2 regions of the Brevibacillus sp. JB24b genome follow, and region 2 is predicted to be linked to the other one. Evidence: riboswitches for the same ligand, from Rfam matches in the RefSeq annotation. Region 2 holds a riboswitch; the other holds the start of a gene.

Region 1 (9,339 bases), 4.1 Mb from region 2:
GCAAACAGTTCCTTTCCCGTGCCACTCTCTCCTGTAATCAGTACGGTTGTATCGCTGTTAGCAACCTTCATTGCCAGTTCCTTACATTTGTTCATTAAGTCGCTGGTGCTCACAATCTGTTCAAAACGATAGGTTGCTCTCAGCTTCCTCTGTAATTCACCTTTATAGTAATCTAATTCTTGTTTTAATCGATCTACAGTAGCAGACAAAGCGTGAAGCTGCCGCACATCCTGAAACATAACAGTTCCGAGTACCGCAATCATTTTCTCTTCCCGATAGATAGGGACACGGTTCGCTATCATCTCCCGGCCATTAATACGTTGAACCTCAGCCAGCTCTGCTAAGCCAGTTTTGGCTACTACATGCATTCGCGTATTCTCAATAACCGTCGTAACATGCCTACCGATTGGGTCAGCTATGCCGATAAAGCTCCGATATTTATGGTTCATCATCAGAATAACCCCCTCTGGATCGGTCACCACTATACATTCATATGCTTTTTCAAACACATCCTCCAATAGTTCTAAATATTCCGACGATAAAACAGAATGGAATGCCATCATTCATCCCCCTCCTAGAATGTAACAACTGATATTATCACATTTTTCTAACAACAACAAATATAAGTTTGTTTTCCTCCTGTATCCACCTCCCCTCTTCCTACATTCTTATTATTTCTAGTTTCTTACTCTAATTTCTAACATCTAGTTGATCGTTGCATAGTCCAACTCGTGCAAATTACCCTTTTATAGGAGTAAAAAAATTTACAATTCCTTCTATTTTTCATCGTTTTATTTACTTCACTCCCCTCCTAAACTTAGCAAATGTGCTTTTTTTCTTCCAACTTACCTGTTATCGCTGCCTCTATTTTCTATTATTTTGATCCAGCTTCATCCCTTTAGCCACTTGAACTCTTCCTAGTTCCTCCTTTTCTCATCAAATTTTAATAGGAATTTTTATCTACTTTTACCAATTATCTACCGCTTTTTCCTTGCTGGTAACTTTGTTATTCTGAGTTTGCCGAAACTTCCCAAGTCATGAGAAGTGCGGGGGATGACTGATGGTGTAAGGCTTATGCTAACCGCCTGGGGTGAATCGTACATAATGTCTGCGTAGGGTTGTATCCTCAATCCGAACCCGACAACTAACCTCGTAGGTAAAAAAAAGGAGCGATGAGAAGTGAAGAAAAAATGGATGTCTAAAACAGTATTTGCATTAGCAGTAGGAATGGCAGTAAGCGGTATCGCTACGTCTGCATTTGCTGCTTCTCCAGATTGCACGGTGAAAAAGTTACCGATCCAAAAAGGTACTGCTAACCTTGATCTGAATGCATTTTCTGATTTACTTAAACAGAAGCAAGGAAACTCTAAGGATTGTCTTCCTACCGATGTATTAAATAACCTTTTAAATCAAAATTCGGATAAGGGAAAATCCATCGTCGATCAATTGAAAAACATTGAAGATTGCGACATTGAATTACCTTCTAAATCAAAGGGTAAAGACAGATGGGCTGACAAAGAGACTTCTAAAAAGGATTCCGATAAAGCTTCTGTAGACGAACAGAAAAAACCTTCCATCAAAGAGCCAGTAAAAGATAACGATTCAAAAGAGAACGTATCTTCTGAAGCAAGCGCAATGGTGAACGAAGTAGTAGATATCGTAAACCAGGAGCGTGCAAAGGCTGGTCTGAAACCACTTAGCATGGATAAAGAACTATCTAAAATGGCAACAGACAAAGCAAAAGACATGGCACAAAACAATTATTTTGATCATGACAGCCCAACTTTCGGATCTCCATTCGACATGATGAAGCAGTATGACATTTCTTTCCGTACAGCTGGTGAAAACATCGCTGAGGGACAACGTTCTGCAGAAGAAGTTATGAAAGACTGGATGGGTAGCGACGGACACCGTAGAAACATTATGGATTCTTCCTTCACAAAAATCGGAGTAGGATACTATAACGGTTACTGGGTACAAGAATTCATCGGATAAACCACTTATTTCGGAATAGAGGATCAACAAAATCCCTATCCATGTTATCTCATAAAGACAGACGAAACTCCTCATTTCGTCTGTCTTTTTTTATGCTTATAGGGCTTTATTGATTTTGTATAACTGGACAAGATAATGTATTACTAGGAAACAAAGGAGAAACCTGTGTCCAAACCGGAGGAATCTATTATGAAAAATCGATTTACAATTGGCAAGATGGCTCGTATGCACCGTATCGCCGAATCAACGCTTCGCTATTATGATGAGAAAGGCATTTTTCAGCCTAAAAGCATTGATCAGAAAACACAATACCGTTACTACACAATTGATCAATTTTCTACTTTAACTTCTATTAAGTTTTTTCGCCATTTAGGTATTCCACTACAAGAGATTAAAAGATTTATGGATGAACGTACCCCCGATCTGGCTTTGGACATCCTAGAAAAACAAAGAACATCGCTTAAACAAAAACAACAGGAAATCGCCTACATGCTAAATCGCTTGGAAAGTAAGATCACAACCATCAAACAAGGCGTAGATAAACCGGATGATTCCGTCGTATTTAAAGATTTACCAAAGCGCTATATTCACTCTATAGTCGTAGAAGCAGACCTCTCTGATGAAGAGTTTGAGTATCACCTTAATACATTGCAAAGTGATCTTCAGCTTTTAGAGGTATCATTATTTGCTGGCGATATTGGTACTTCTGTGTCCAAATCCTCCATCCTAAAAGGGGAATATCAAGATTACAATAGTTTATTTATCATGATTGATGATCTTCCCGTTGATAAAGAGCGCTATGCCAGTATTCCAGCTGGTTTGTACGCATGTACCATGCATTATGGACCTTACGAACAGCTCGATCAGTCCTATGAACGCCTCCTTTCAGCAATCAGAAGGCGTAATTATGAGATTACTGATAAATCCTATGAGCTAGGCATTGTAGATTTATCTATCACCAGTGAATCCGATGAATTTGTTACTGAAATCCAAATTCCAATCCAACCCTCTACCTCCCTTATAACTGACTGATTTCAAATAAATTTATTGACTGACAAACAAAAAAATTTCTGCGCCCCCTTGAGCTTCAAGTAGCTTGAAGGTTTACAATAAGAGCTATCACAAGGAGGTCGTATTATGACAGACGCAGCAATTAAACTAAGGGAGACCCCCGTGCCAAAGCTATTCATCTCGTATCTCATCCCTTCTGTACTCGGCATGCTACTTATGTCGATTAATATTTTTGTGGATGGGGTATTTGTCAGTCGGGGGGTAGGGCCAGAAGGACTAGCTGGGGTAAACATCTCCGTACCCGCCTTTTCCATCTTCCTTTCTATCTCTCTTTGGATCGGAATGGGTGGAGCTACTCTCTATTCAGCTGCCTTGGGAAGAAATGAAGTAACACACGCTCGCCAGATTTTTACTCAATCTTTTACACTGGCAATTCTATTGGTTAGTCTAATAATGGTCGTTTGCTTAACAAATATTGAACAAATTGCCTATATTTTTGGAGCTGACAAGGCAATCTTGCCTTATGTACTTGATTATTTACGTGTGCTGTTAACTTTCGGGATGGTTTATGTATTAGAAAACATCTTGAGCATTTTTATCCGTAATGACGGAAACCCCAAGCTAGCAATGATGGGCCTAATTGTCACATCGGTCCTTAATATAATATTTAACTATATCTTTATTTTCATGATGGGGATGGGTGTAAAAGGGGCAGCCTATGCTACGATATTATCGGCTGCTATTGGTTTTTTCGTTCTACTTACTCACTTTTGTAAGAAAGGTAGCACATTGCGTTTTGTGGCCTTCCGGTTTCAGCTAAAGGAAATCGGGCAAATAGTAAATATTGGATTTCCTAGCTTTATTGCTGAGAGTACCATCGCGATCACTACATTGGCATACAACCTAGCTTTCATGAAATATCTGGGGGCACAGGGTGTTGCAGCATATGCCATCGTCAATTATATTCATGCCATGCTATTGCTATTGTTCTTGGGGGTAGGGGCGGCTCTTCAACCAATTGCAAGCTTTCATTATGGTGCAAGATTAAGTGAACGATTGCGAGCTAGCTTACGTTTAACAGTAAAAACTGGTTGGATTTTTGGAGTCGCTGCCGTACTTTTTGGAGTTTTGTTTTCAAATGTATTTATCATGTTGTTTGACATTCAATCTAAAGAGTTGATTCAAATTACCGTGAACGGGATGAATCTATTTTTTATCAACTATCTTTTCTTAGGATATAATCTGGTGTATGGAGAGTACTTCCAAGCCATACAGAAGATACGTAAATCACTATGGATTATATTAACCCGTGGTGTCCTGCTGGTTATTCCTTTGTTGTTTATCCTACCTAAATGGTTCGGGGTAAATGGTATTTGGCTGGCAGTACCTATTGCAGAAGCCCTGACGGCATTAGGGATTAGTATGTTGAATCGCAAAACACCACCAGTTCCACAATTCACAAAACAGGAAACAGAAGTTACTTTGTAAAAAAGCCAAAAAAGGTAGCGCTAGTAAGTGCTACCTTTTTTATATGCATTCAAGCTGTATAGTTCATCTAATGCTTTTGGATCTGCTCTAGTGTTTTTCGTATAGAATATAAACTTAAAGCCCGAACTCTCTTGTTCAGAATTCGGGCCCTTTTTTATAATTCTGAGGCTTCCTGTTTCTTATTGCGTTCTAGCTCTTTTGCCCCTAAATGGGTCAATATACAGAAAATAATGCAGCAGACAACAGCAGACAATAGTACATAGAAACCACCATTCCAGCCTACTTTGTCAACCATCACACCAAAGAGGGTAGTACCTAAAGATGCACCCAAGATATAGCTCATAAAGCCCCGCAAACCAACCGCGGAACCAACCGCAAAAGGTGGTACTACCTCCAGAGTTTGTACGGAAGCCAGAAATTGTGGAACGTAAATCAGACAACCAATTATCGCGGCAAAGACCGTAGTTGCAAATAAAGTACCACTTTGCCAGTAGCCAATTATACAGAAGAAAATTAACACCATAGCAATGATAGCTGGTGGCATGCGATATCCCTTGAAAAACTTGTCCGAAAGATAACCAACCAAGAGAGTGGACGGAATGGCTGCCCATTCAAAAAATAAAAAGGCAACGCTCATTTCTACTTTGGTGAAATGTTTTACATTCAACAGATAAATTGGCAACCAACTTATAATGCCAAAACGAACCATATATACAAAAACGTCTACAAAGGAAACAAACCATGCATTTTTATTGCATAATACATAATTTTTGAAGATTTGCCAGACAGTCATATCCTCTGGCGGTTTGGAATCAGCTCTTTGTTGCAAAGTCGAGTCTAGATCATCCTTGATGATTTCGTTTAAAGGCGGCAATCCTTCGTTTACCGGGGAACCCTTTGTCAAGGCTAATACAACCATGGCAAAAACGATAGCAACTGCTGCCGGTACTTGGTAGCTTGCTGCTTGCCATTGGTCGGATCCAAGCATAGCAAAGCCGACGCCAACGATAGGTGCTACGATACCACCACCCAAATTATGCGATATATTCCAGATGGCGCCGACAAACCCTCTCTCCTTACGAGGAAACCAGTTTGCGATGGTAATAAAGCTAGGCCCAACTCCCATTCCCTGAAAAATACCGTTCAGTACAACGAGAGCGGCAAACATCCAGAATGCCGTCGTGAATCCCATCATTATATTGACCAGTCCACACATGAGCAAACCAAGCGCCATATACCTTTTAGGATCTGCTTTATCGGCAAGACTGCTCATGAATCCCTTGCTAATTCCATACGCAATTAGCAGACAACTGCTTAACAGTCCAACTTCTGTAGCACTAAGGTGGAGTTGCTCTTTTAGATAAGGAGTAGATAATGCAAAGTTATTGCGGACAATATAATAAGCCATGTAACCAAAAAAAACACCAACTAATGATTGCAATCGGAAGAGCTTATAGGTTTTTTGAATATGTTCTGTCGCTACTTTTGTAGTATTGATCTTCGGCTTTAAAAATGAAATCATACCATCAACCTCAATTCTTAGCTGTTATGAATAGGACATAAATAGATAACCATCGTTTTTTGGTTTTTGTGCTAGTACACATAACCTTTCTTTCGAGAAAATATTTGTATTAATCTCTATAGCCTTTACCTGTTTCAAGTTAGATGTGAATGAAAATTTCAGCTAATCACTGGATTTATGATAGTGCTTTCAAAAATGCTTAGCGTCACATTAACCTCCTTGTTTTTTATTATCGTGGAAATTTACGTTGTAAAAATATCAGCAAACATCTGATTTTTTTGTAAGATATTTTAGGAGGTCTTGTCAGAAATATTCCTATACGAGATGTACCGAAATTTGGTACAGATTTAAAAAGCTTTCTTTACTTGATTTACTCTAAAGATCATGTACACTATCCTGTAAATACTGGGGTATAGGTAGTCATAGAGGATGTGCTATACTTGGAGCACTACATGCAATCCAGAGATTACTACCCTCGAGTTGATTCGTTATTTTTGTTTGAAGTTCCCTATAAAGAATGGAGAAAAGCATGATAAGGACGCTGAGAATACTACTTATTATTTTGCTTACGTTACTTGCGTCAGGATGCCAGAACAAAAATTCAAATTATCAAATTGTTTTTTCTGAGTCTGATGTTACGCCCGTTACTTCCCAAAATAGCGAACCTTTCCCGATACGAGTGGCAATTTCAAGTGTACTATCGCCGAGTGATACGGTTATGTACTACAGAAAAATTGCAGATTATCTGGGTGAGAAACTCAATAGGCCAGCAATTCTTATTCAGCGCAAGAGTTATCATGAATTAAGCATGCTAATGATGAACGGTGGTGCTGACATAGCCTTGCTTTCATCGGGTGCGTATCAAACTTACAAACAAGTCGAGGGATTTGAAGCAATTGCGATGCAGGAGCGAATGGGAGTACCTTACTATTATGGTTATCTTGTTGTAAATCGTGACAGCAATATTATAGATATCAATAATTTAAGAGGAAAAAGTGTCGCCATTACCGATCCCACCAGTTATTCCAGTTATATTTTTGTAAGCGAAAAGTTAGCTGATTTTGGTGAAACTCCGGAGCATTTCTTTGGCAGCTATGTTTATACGTACAATCATGAAAACTCTCTGAAAGCAGTAATAGATAGGGTTGTTGATGCTGCTGCTGTGAATAGTTTGGTTTACGAACAAACCAAACTAAAAAATCCTGAATTAGCCGATACGTTACAAATTATTGCTAAGTCAGAGCCAACAGGTACCAGTCCAGTGGTAATCAGTAGCAGTTTACCAGATGAAGAAAAGAAAATTATTAGAGAGAGTTTTTTAACCATTCACGAGCAAGAAACCATAAAACCAGCGTTGCAGGGTTTATGCATTGATCGATTTGTTCCTTTTGATCCGCAATTATATGATACCGCTTACAGTACAGGGTTTTATAAATGAGGTCACTTATGAGATGGATGAAAAAATTTCAGATAAACCAAAAGATATTTGGAACTATCATCGTTGCGCTACTCTTTCTTGCCTCAGTTTTAGGATGGATCATTTGGGATTCACTTACAAAAATGATGGGTGAAGAGCTTAAGAAACGCGGAGTCAATATTGCGAATAATATTGCGGCATTGAGTTCTGACTACATTCTTATTGATGATCAATTTTCGATTCATCTCCTCATCTCCCAGGCACAAAAAGCGAATGAAGATGTTCGTTATATCTTGATAATCAATAGTAATAACAGTCTTGTAGGGCACACGTTCTCCAATCACATACCAAAGGGAATATTACATTCACATACTCCTAATGGCTTAAATAGTCAACAAGTTGCCACACTAACTTCAGACGAAGGGAATATCCACGATATCCTCGTTCCCATAGAAGGAGGAGAGGTAGGCTTTGTTCGCGTTGGCATGGAGGAAAAACAGGCAAAAACCTATATTTTCATTAAGATTGGTGAATTGATTTTAGCGACATTATTGGTTTGCATAGGAACTGCTGGAATCACTTATTATGTTACTCGCTTTATTACGAAACCGATAAATAGTTTGGTTGCTGTTGCAACAGGCATATCAGCTGGAAATTTGACTTTGAGGGCTAAAGTAACAAGTGAAGACGAAGTAGGGAAACTAGCGCAAGCTTTCAATGAAATGGCTGACAACTTAATTAACTCTAACACTGAGGTAGAAACACTATTGAAGGAACTTCAAGAAAAAGACAAGCTTCGAGACACGCTTATCTTGAAGCTGTTATCTGCTCAGGAGGATGAGAGAAAAAGAATTTCTCGTGAACTTCATGATGAAACAAGCCAAGCTCTTACTTCTCTGATGGTCACAATGCGTGTTTTGGCTAATGAAGCTAAAGATATCGAACAGCAGGAGTTGTTGAACTCCAGCCGAGAGATTGCAGCAAGTATTTTGCGAGAAATTAGAGATTTAGCGGTAGAATTAAGGCCACCCATTTTAGATGATATGGGTTTAATCCCGGCAATAAAAAAATATACTAGAAAGTTTGAAGAGAAATACGGTATTGCGGTTATCCTATTCATCCCTAAAGATGAAATGATTATCGATAATCATGCTGCTGTAGCCTTGTACCGAATTCTTCAAGAAAGCCTAACTAATGTAGTCAAGCATACAGTAGCCACCCAGATTGTGATTAATATGAGCATCGTAGATTATGGTATACAATTGACGATCCATGATAACGGGCACGGTATCCAGCAGGAGGATTTTGAAAGGGCTCGCCAGCAAAATCGAATTGGAATATATGGTATGAAGGAAAGAGCCGAGTTGCTTGGCGGTTCTTTCTCTGTCAAAACTACGAATATCGGTGGGACCGAACTCATGGTGTCTATCCCGCTACCATTGGAAAAAGGGGGCAGTAATGGAACAGACAGTCCAAATCATGCTAGTTGATGACCACTCTTTACTGAGATCGGGCTTAAAACTGCTACTGCATAAGAAACCATCCTTAAAAGTTGTAGGTGAAGCTGCCGATGGAGTGGAAGCAATTCGGCTTTATGAAGATATAAGACCTCATATTTTAATACTCGACATCAGTATGCCACGCCTGGACGGAATTCAAGTTCTTAGAGAAATTAAAATGCGTCATGAACAAGCTAAAGTAATTGTACTTACAATGCATGAAGATGAAGACTACATAACATCTATCATGCATGCGGGCGCTTCAGGTTACGTTCCTAAGGCGGCAGTAGATGAAGAATTATATACAGCTATTGATACCGTTATGAACGGATATGTATACCTTCGGCCAAAAGAAACTCAGACATTGATTTCATCAATACTTAAAAGAACGCCGTCAGAAACCGATT
Region 2 (9,339 bases):
ACAATAATATGCGAAGGTGCTGACATGAGTAATTGCAAACTGGCATAACGAAATTGAGCAGTGCGTCGTGCCCCGTGTTCCGTTTCGTAACGTTCAAATTGTTGTTCCACTAACTCATCACCATGCGCTAGCATGACACGTCTTCCATCTAGCCAACGTGCAATTTTCCAGCCATGATTGCTGTCTACCATCTCAGCTAGCCCCTCTTTAATATGCCTGATAAAAAAATCAAGCAGCTTAAGTGATTCAGGCCCCCTACTCGTAATATCTCCCAGTGACAATATCTTTCTTCCCATAGGATGTTTATATAGCTGATCCTTTGCATCGAACGTGTAGCCGAGCACCGACAACAGTTCAATAAATTCTTCATAGCAACCATGTATATCTCCGATGACATCTACTCCACTATTTGCTGTGAAGAACTTGGATCGCTTCGGCATAAACTTTTTCATGCGACCAACTCCACTATATTCCATATTCTTATAGTATTACCCTAAGTAGTCCTATTTGATAAGTAATAGAAAGAAAAACCCGAAGACACTCTCCGGATTTTGTGGGGTTGTTTATTTATTAATGTAATTGATGTTTATGTACATAAATAGCCGCTTGTGTCCGATCTTCTACACCTAGTTTTGATAAAACATTACTTACATGCGTCTTAACCGTTTTAATTCCAATTATTAATTCATCTGCGATCTCTTGATTCGATTTTCCCTGCCCGATCAGCAACAGTACCTCCAATTCACGCGGGGTCAATTGCTGGTGCGCTGGCGTCTGCGCACCTGTACGAAAACGAGCCATGATCTTGCTCGCTACTCGCGACTCCAGTACAGGCTCACCATCTACCGCTGCACGAATAGCTTTTACAATTTCGGAGGCACGGGAGGTTTTTAACAGATAACTAAATGCTCCTGCTTCAATAACGGGATACACTTTTTCATCGTCAATAAAGCTGGTAAGTACAATAACCTTCGTCTGAGGCAATACTTCCCGAACTTTCCTAGTTGCCTCGATACCTCCCATGCCCTCCATGACTAAATCCATGAGTACAACATCTGGTTGCATTTCCTCTACCAGGCGTACACCCTCTTCTCCACTTGAAGCCTCTCCTACCACTTCTATATCATCCTCTGTGGATAAATAAGAAGCGAGTCCCATACGTACCATCTCATGATCATCTACTAATAATACCCGGATCATTCTCTCCATCTACTCCTTTTGGGTGTACGTCCAGCAGTAACGGGACGCGTATTTCGATCTGTGTGCCATTGCCTGGTGATGAGTAAATCTCCATTGCACCGCCGATTTCATCAACCCTCTCACGCATGGACACCAACCCATATGAGGTCATTTTTTCTCCATCTGGATCAAAACCAATTCCATCATCCGCAATGCGTAAACGTACATGCCCTTGTAGCGTGAATAATTTTATTGTAATGCTATGTGCTCTGGAATGACGCAAGGAGTTGGATAGTGCTTCCTGCAAAATCCGAAACAACTGATCCTCAATGCCATTTGGGATGTTGGCAATGTTACTGATTTCCCAATTAATATCCAATGTATGCTTGATCTTTAACTCTTCTAACAGCTCCTCAACCGCTTCACCTAACGATTTATTTTGTAATGTAGCAGGACGCAAATGTAACAGTAATGCTCTCATCTCTGCCTGTGCTCCTGCTGCCATTTCCTCTACCAATTCAATCTGTTGTGCAGCTCGACTTGGATTTTTATCAATCAACCGCTTGATAGCAGCAGTGGTCATCGCGATAGCAAACAATTGTTGACTGACTGCATCATGCAATTCACGTGCAAGTCGTTGGCGTTCCTCTGTCACCGCGGCAACTTTAACCTGATCATGCAATTCTGCATTATGCGTGGAGAGTCGTTGTAATGAGGCTACCTGACCTTCCCATTTAGCTGCAAGACGATTCAACTGCCAGCCCAATTCGCCAATCTCGTCTGATCCTAATTCAGGTACCCGATATGATAACATACCGCGTTCTAAATTCATCGTCGCTTCCCATAGAGAATATAGACGCTTTTTTAACAGATTACCAGCGATATAACCACTGACTAACCCAACAACAGTAGCCACTAATAATCCCACAACTAATTGGAAAAAGAAGATACGCCAGCTAAAATCAACGTTCACAGATACGTGTAGATATTTGGCCAACCACTCATTAACTTCTGGTCGATCCTTACTAAAATGACCAATCCATAAGAAAATACCGAACATCGTCAACACCGTGCTGTTTGTCCAGAACAGCGCTTGTTGAACTGCCTGCCATTGAATGCTTTTTAATGTCGAATATGATTGTTTCATACGTCAGTACACCCTCTCATCAGATGTACTTGACATCAATATCGCCCACCCAGAGCGAAATGATGATTTTTACTTTTTCAGTAGCTTCAGCGTAGTTATGAGTGGACAACATCACTTTACGCGTAATTCCATTTTGACGATGGCCTAGTACTTCCAATTCTCCGATAGTTACTTCTGCCATCACCTGTACCGGCATATCGATCGGAACATAGATCGTGACATCTCCAATCCAGCCGTTGACGACAAGCGTTCCTTCTTTTTCAGGAATCACAGCACGAGAAAGATCAATAACCACATCGCCGATCCCTTGCCAAATCCGCATATTTTTTAGCTCAAAGCGGCCTGAAATCAATCGATAATCACCGATCAACGAACTGCGTGTATCTTGAGGATTATGAATGTGAACATGATCATAGAACGTTTTATCAAAGCTTTTATGAAAGGTTTTATCGCTCGATTTACGCTGTTCTTTTTGAGCACCGTCCTTTGAAAAAATAGGTTCATCAGGCCCTGTATCAGAATAATAAGAGCCAGAATAGCATTCGCCTTCAATCCTAGGACCAGCCTGTGAATACGGCTCCTTCTTTGCCTTTTGATTATTCTGTTCACTTGTAAAGGGACTTTGACTTGTCGGCTCAGACTGAATACCATCCTGCATGTTTACTTGTGCCTTTTGCCGTTGTCTCTCCTTTAGTAACGCATCCATTGCAAGATCTAACTCATCCTGCTTAGGTGTTGATGTTGATTGTGAATTAGAGGATGTTTCGTGTTTCTTCTCTTCTGTATAAGTGAAGTCTGGGCCAAATTCATTCTTATTTCGACCTTTACGACGTATTAATCGAATGCCATAGTAGATAAAGAACAGGGAAAAAATAAAGCCAAACAAATTGTGGATGGCAATGCCAAACCATTCCTGAAAAATATTAAGAATACCAATGGTTAATAAGATACCACCAGTAATTTTTCTTCCTCTTTTCCAAAATCGATACCCCAAAAAAATTAATAGCAGAGGCCATAAGGAAAAAATGCTGAAAAAAATCAGCCCTAAATTATTGAGGAAGAGGCCTAAACCAACAAAGATGATAATGGTACCAGCTACCATTTTTTCTACGCGAGAAAATTTCAAACGGAGCCTACTCCTCTCTCAACTGATTTTTATCTTTTCTTACATACATATACAAAAGCTGGCGGGATATTAAATGGGGTAAATTTAATATCAACCTTTGAAAATCGCAATTCAAGCTCATTCTTCAGTTGCAAGGAGTACTGAAAGGTAACAAACACCCCACCCGGTTCAAGAGACTCGACCACACAATCCAAAATGTCACTACGCAATTGTTCTGGGAAAACAGCAAATGGTAGTCCAGACACAATGGCGTCTAGTGAGGGAATATTTAATTCATTCATATACTCTGATAATCTTACTGCTTCCGAGCAAATTGGTACCTGAGGAAAACGATGATGTAGCATTTGTTGAAATTGTGGATCACGCTCCACGATAAAAAACCGTGCATCTTTCTTCATCTGTGTAAGAATAGCACGTGTAAACACACCGGTTCCTGGCCCCAATTCGGCAATATGTCCTACTTGCTCCCATGGAACATTTTTCATCATTAGACTACTTAAATAACGCGAACTGGGGATAACGCTCCCTACTTGTCCCGGCCGTGAGACAAAGCGTCTCAGAAACACAAGCAAATCTGACATCTGGTAAACCCTCCTAGGGGAAAAGCAGCCCCTAATCAGGGCTGCTGTGTTTAATAATATCTAGTTCTTTGTTGCTGACTCTACTTCTTCCCTATTTTCAACGGATTTTCCTGCCAGCTTCTCTTTTAATTTTGCTAATTCATAATCTAATTCATCTTTTTTATCCAGCTTTTTCAATGAACGATGGTATTCTGTGTCCTCATACATACCGCTCATGCTAGCTTCTGCTTCCATCTGCATCACTTTTTCTTCCATGCGATGGAAACCGCGAGCCGCGTTTTCAACACCCATGCCTGCTACATAAGAATTTACTTGTTTTTGTGTACGAGCTACTTGAGCTCTGGACATTAACATATATTTTTTAGCACGCATTTTATAAAATTCTTCTTTTAGTTCAGCCAATTTTTCACGCATTTGCTGAGCAGCATTACTAGACGAATCTAATAGTTCTTTTAATTCAAGTGCACGTGATTCATAAGTTTTTTGATCCAATAGAGCGCGTCTAGCCAATTCGTCTTCGCCTTCAGTAAGAGCTAGCATCACTTGACGCTCACGTTTACCTGCTAAGGTATTCGCCTCTTCATATTGTTGGCGGAACTTCTTCTCCTGTGCCACCTGGCGAGCTACCGCTACTTCTACTCGACCAATCTCTGCTTCCATATCACGCATGTATTGTGTAAGCATAACAACCGGATCTTCTATGGAATCAATCGCATTATTTACGGAAGCCACCGTTACATCACGCAGTCTTTTAAAAATACTCATTTAGAATTCCTCCTTAGAGTTTATCATTTTTTGGTTTTTGTAATCAAAACAAATCCTTATGTTGACGTTTCTTTACCTCGTGTTCCCAACGATCTAGCTTATCTTCTCGTAACACACTCTGTGCCCACTCTCTCTCCCACATCGATGGAGTTGATTCATGCTGGGCAGTATGTCGTTGGCTTTTCATTACCTTAAATCCAAAGTAGATGATCGCAATTGCTAACATGCAACCAAATAGCAAGCTCAATTTATTTAAGAGCATTAATAGCCCGAAGAGGAAAACAAATATTCCCCATCCTTTATTTCCTGTTGAGCCAGCGCTTAACACCTTTTTGCAACCATAGACCATTAACAGTCCTGCGATAAACATGGGGATTAACCTGTCGATTCCTAGCCCTAGTTTGTCAAGCAATACCAGTACCCCTACGACAATCAGCGTAAGCCCCAGAAATATTTTTCCGGATTGCCCTTGCAAGTGTTTTCCCTCCTTTTTTCATTCGCTTGTTGTTCATGACCTTATTGTAGTCGACCCTGAAAAAATCTATAACGGGCGAGCGAATGGTTTTCTCCTCAGCCCTGAGTCGGAGAGAATGTCCATCCGTGAAAGGAAAGATAGATTTCAGCTGGTAGTGGAGAAGAAATCAGCTAAATCAACAGGAAACGACAGGAAGTTTCACTTTGTTTCTACCTATAAGAATGTAATGGAAGTGACACTCTTATCAGAATCAGATAAGACGGGTATTCTCTAAAAAGATTACTTAAAAATATGTCGAAAAAGTGAACTTTAATAAAAAAAAAAGGAGAATAACGACGAAAGTAGAATTTAATCTCTCTGTAAAAAAAAATCGAAAATTAGCCGAGTTCCAGACAATGGAAACGGGGGAACCATACTTTGGGGTGAATAGCTGTTATTACAAACAGCTTAGGGAAACCTTTCGACCGAACCCATCAGCTAACCTCGGAGGCTTAAAAGGAAGGGGCTCTTTCGTTGCGTAAGTTTGTGTGTTCCATACTAATGACTGCATTACTAGCCGTGGGTGGAGGTTCTGTATTCGCATCTTCCGACTCATTAGACCAAACCATCAATCCTTTGTATGGCGTACCTTACAAAGCAGCCGGTAAATCTACTTCAGGTTTTGATTGTTCCGGTTTTACCGGGTACGTGTTTGGGGCTTTAGGTGCAAAACTTCCAGCTTCTTCTTCTTCCCAATTCGATGTGGGAGAGTCAGTAGATCGAGAAGACCTAAAACCGGGAGATTTAGTGTTTTTTAACACGAATGGCAGAAACATCTCACACGTAGGCATCTATATTGGAAACAATATGTTTGCTCACTCTGAAACAGGAATTGGAGTAACGAAGACAAGCCTTGATGATCCCTACTATTGGAGCAAGAAATACGTAGGTGCTAAACGTGTAGCAATTCCAGAATTGGAAGACTAAAAATCTTTTTCCATGAAGCTGAAAAAGAAGTACGACCTTTTAATACAAAAGCCAGGGACATGAGTCTCTGGCTTTTTCTGACTACAATTAGTACCAGCTCACATGATAAGGCTATATGTTTCCTTATATTTAATTGTGCCAGACGCCCTTATCCATGATATGATGAAATTAATTGCATTTCGTAGAAACTAGGAGGGTCTCCCTTGAAAGATCATATTTTTGTTGTGGACGATAACCAAGAGATTGTCGATCTGCTCCAAGACATCCTTGAGAATGAAGGTTTTGACGTTTCTCATGCAAATAGTGGAGAAGAAGCACTTGCAAAGCTAGATAGTGGGTTAATCCCCAATCTCATCTTGCTTGATATTATGATGCCACAAATGAGCGGGTATGAACTGTGCGCGCAAATTCGTCGTGAACGGGAAATGCCAATCATTTTCTTAAGTGCAAAAGGTAAACCAGTAGATAAAGTAGTTGGACTAGAAATTGGTGCTGATGACTATATCACCAAGCCTTTTGATACAGAAGAATTGCTGGCTCGCATTCGTGCTCACCTTCGTCGCTATGACCGTTTGAGAAAATTAACTGCTCAAAATGAACAACTAGATAAGGAAGCAGGAAATTCAGCTCTCACCATCTTAAAATTTAAAGGGCTGGAAATTCATAAGGAAACCTACTCTGTCTATGTAGGGGAAAATAAAATTGATTTGTCTACAAAAGAATTTCAATTGCTAACCTTCTTAGCAGAGAATCCAGGTATTGTTTTTACTCGAGAACAAATCTATGATCGCGTATGGGGCTATGGGTATGGCTCACTTAATACTGTTACGGTACATATTAAGAACCTACGTGAAAAACTAGAAACAGAACGTACGTTTATTAAAACACAATGGGGAACTGGTTACGTCTTTATCGGGGAGCGTATCTAATTCGTGAAAATCAGCAATAAAATACTGCTCGCCTTTTTAGCTGTCATCGTGATTCATATTTTGGCGTACCGCTTTATCTTTCAAAACATTATTGTGGATCAGCTTAAAACAGATCGCCACGAGCAGTTTTTGCTGGGAAAAGAAGTGGCCGAGCGAGTCAGCTTTAATGAAGTGATTCGTCGTTCCTTGTTTAAAGATCCCAATGAATTAAAAGAATTAACGAAACAGTTGCCAGAAGACTTGATGTACACGATTGTAGTGGAAGATGAAAGTGGCAATGCCATTACCACGAAAACCTCAGAAGCCTATAATGCTATAGGCAAAGGATCGAAAAAGGTAATAGCAGAGTATTCCATTGATCGTAGTGCTCCTGTAGAAGGTAGGACCGTTGTTCGTTTTTATACAGATGACTATGATATCCTCTCTTCAAAAGGGGTTACCATGATCATTGTGTATATTTATGTCAGCTTAATTTTCATAGGTATTATTCTATTTATTGTGGTCATTCGTTGGATACTACGTCCTGTTAATGAACTTTCGCGTGTTACCCAGGAAATTAAGATGGGTAAACGTGATGTTGCCTTTTCTTATCAATCTACCGATGAATTTGGGCAACTATTCCGCTACTTCGATGACATGGTAGAAGAGCTCACTTTTGTTGAAGAACGACAACAAGAATTGATGGCCGCTATTGCCCATGATTTCCGTACACCTTTAACCACGATTAAAGGATATGCATCTTATATTGCTTCAGGTCGTGTTACCGATCTTGAGCGCATACAGAAGCAAATGGCCAAGATAGAAGAAAAGGCACTTGATTTGGAAAATTTATTGGATGAGTTGCAGGACCATAATCAATGGATGGGTCGCTTTCCACTCAATCTAACTCGCATTCATATTCGAACGTTTGCCAGCAACATCGCTGAGGAATACGCTACCCGTCTGGAACAAAGTCCCATCAGCTTCTCTAGTAAATTCCGTGTTTCTGATTCATTACATATGGAAGCGGATGAACAAAAACTACGACGTGTTTTAGAAAATCTACTAAATAACGCCATACATTATAATAAACCTGATGGAAGTATCCTGTTTACCTGTGATATGGGAAACAATGAAGTGAGCTTCTCTGTCATTGATAAAGGGGATGGAATCGCGGAAGAAGATTTATCTAAGATCTTCACCAAATTCTATCGGGCTGAAAAATCACGTAATCGCAACAGTGGTGGTACAGGACTAGGATTAACAATCTGCCAGCGACTTGTTGAACGTCATGCTGGAAAAATTACTGTGAGCAGCCAGTTAGGTATAGGCAGTGCCTTTACAGTAACCATACCTCTTAAACAGAAAAAAACACCTCCTGATAAGCCGTTACCACAGGATTAGGAGAACACCAACCGGTTTTTTCTAAAGGATAAGTCAACTAAGAACGTAGTAGATATAAAATACCGCATCAGAGCTAGTGACTCGGATGCGGTATTTGTTGTTTTATCCATAACCTAATTCTCGTTTCTATACTACGATACAGCCTGAAACCTCAGATTATACCTCTCGTTGCTCTAATAATCGTAATGATTCAATACAATACTCTACAATTTCATTCAAATCAGGAATGTTACCTTCGTCGATCTTACGATGAAAATCTAATTTTATTCGTACCTGGAATTGTTCAGGTGGCCATCTAAATTCCTGATGCTCATCTACTGTAAACATTACCTGCTGTGTAATATGTGGCCGATGTCCCCAAATATCATTTAACAAATGTATCACCTGCTCAGATTCGTAAGGCACATCTCTCATGGATAGATCGAAATGAATACAGATCCGACAGCCCATCGGTACGGCGAGCGTTTGTTCTAACTGCTCACTTGCGATATCAGATAGTTCCGTTGAAAGCTGAATTTCAGCAGTTACCTGATGCTTGTTTGTGTCCTCTGTAGAAGACAATAAGTGAAATTGAATATGAAAATAGCGTCCAAATTTGGCTAAATCAACAGCATCTACTCGATTTATAACCAAAATATCGCCATCCAAATCATGGTCATAAACAGCGCCTTCTAATACAACTTTTATATTGTCATAAATAATTGGATGAAACATCAAAAAGCTCCTCTCCATATTCTGTTCTTAGAATGCCCTGTTTTTTTTACTGGTGCAAGTAAAACGTAAAGAAA

Evidence for each region. A riboswitch is a leader RNA that binds a small molecule or an ion and turns the genes downstream of it on or off. The one in region 2 is predicted to bind cyclic di-AMP.
Region 1: linked by a shared signal. The riboswitch ahead of ACQV1I_RS22460 (CAP domain-containing protein) and the one ahead of ACQV1I_RS03690 (C40 family peptidase) in region 2 are both predicted to bind cyclic di-AMP.

What each region holds. Positions count from the first base shown of each region.
Region 1 is NZ_JBNVQV010000001.1:4,796,939-4,806,277, forward strand. It holds gene ACQV1I_RS22455 (sigma-54 interaction domain-containing protein) at 1-563, opposite strand, end outside; cyclic di-AMP (ydaO/yuaA leader) riboswitch at 1,009-1,174, shown strand; gene ACQV1I_RS22460 (CAP domain-containing protein) at 1,180-1,995, shown strand; gene ACQV1I_RS22465 (MerR family transcriptional regulator) at 2,185-3,027, shown strand; gene ACQV1I_RS22470 (MATE family efflux transporter) at 3,133-4,494, shown strand; gene pgtP (phosphoglycerate transporter PgtP) at 4,649-6,016, opposite strand; gene ACQV1I_RS22480 (substrate-binding domain-containing protein) at 6,546-7,454, shown strand; gene ACQV1I_RS22485 (HAMP domain-containing sensor histidine kinase) at 7,463-8,923, shown strand; gene ACQV1I_RS22490 (response regulator) at 8,892-9,339, shown strand, end outside.
Region 2 is NZ_JBNVQV010000001.1:704,353-713,691, reverse strand. It holds gene ACQV1I_RS03725 (metallophosphoesterase) at 1-452, opposite strand, end outside; gene ACQV1I_RS03720 (response regulator) at 571-1,200, opposite strand; gene ACQV1I_RS03715 (sensor histidine kinase) at 1,175-2,326, opposite strand; gene liaF (cell wall-active antibiotics response protein LiaF) at 2,346-3,452, opposite strand; gene ACQV1I_RS03705 (class I SAM-dependent methyltransferase) at 3,482-4,033, opposite strand; gene ACQV1I_RS03700 (PspA/IM30 family protein) at 4,094-4,798, opposite strand; gene ACQV1I_RS03695 (LiaF transmembrane domain-containing protein) at 4,842-5,273, opposite strand; cyclic di-AMP (ydaO/yuaA leader) riboswitch at 5,643-5,780, shown strand; gene ACQV1I_RS03690 (C40 family peptidase) at 5,787-6,239, shown strand; gene ACQV1I_RS03685 (response regulator transcription factor) at 6,443-7,168, shown strand; gene ACQV1I_RS03680 (sensor histidine kinase) at 7,172-8,551, shown strand; gene ACQV1I_RS03675 (hypothetical protein) at 8,708-9,265, opposite strand.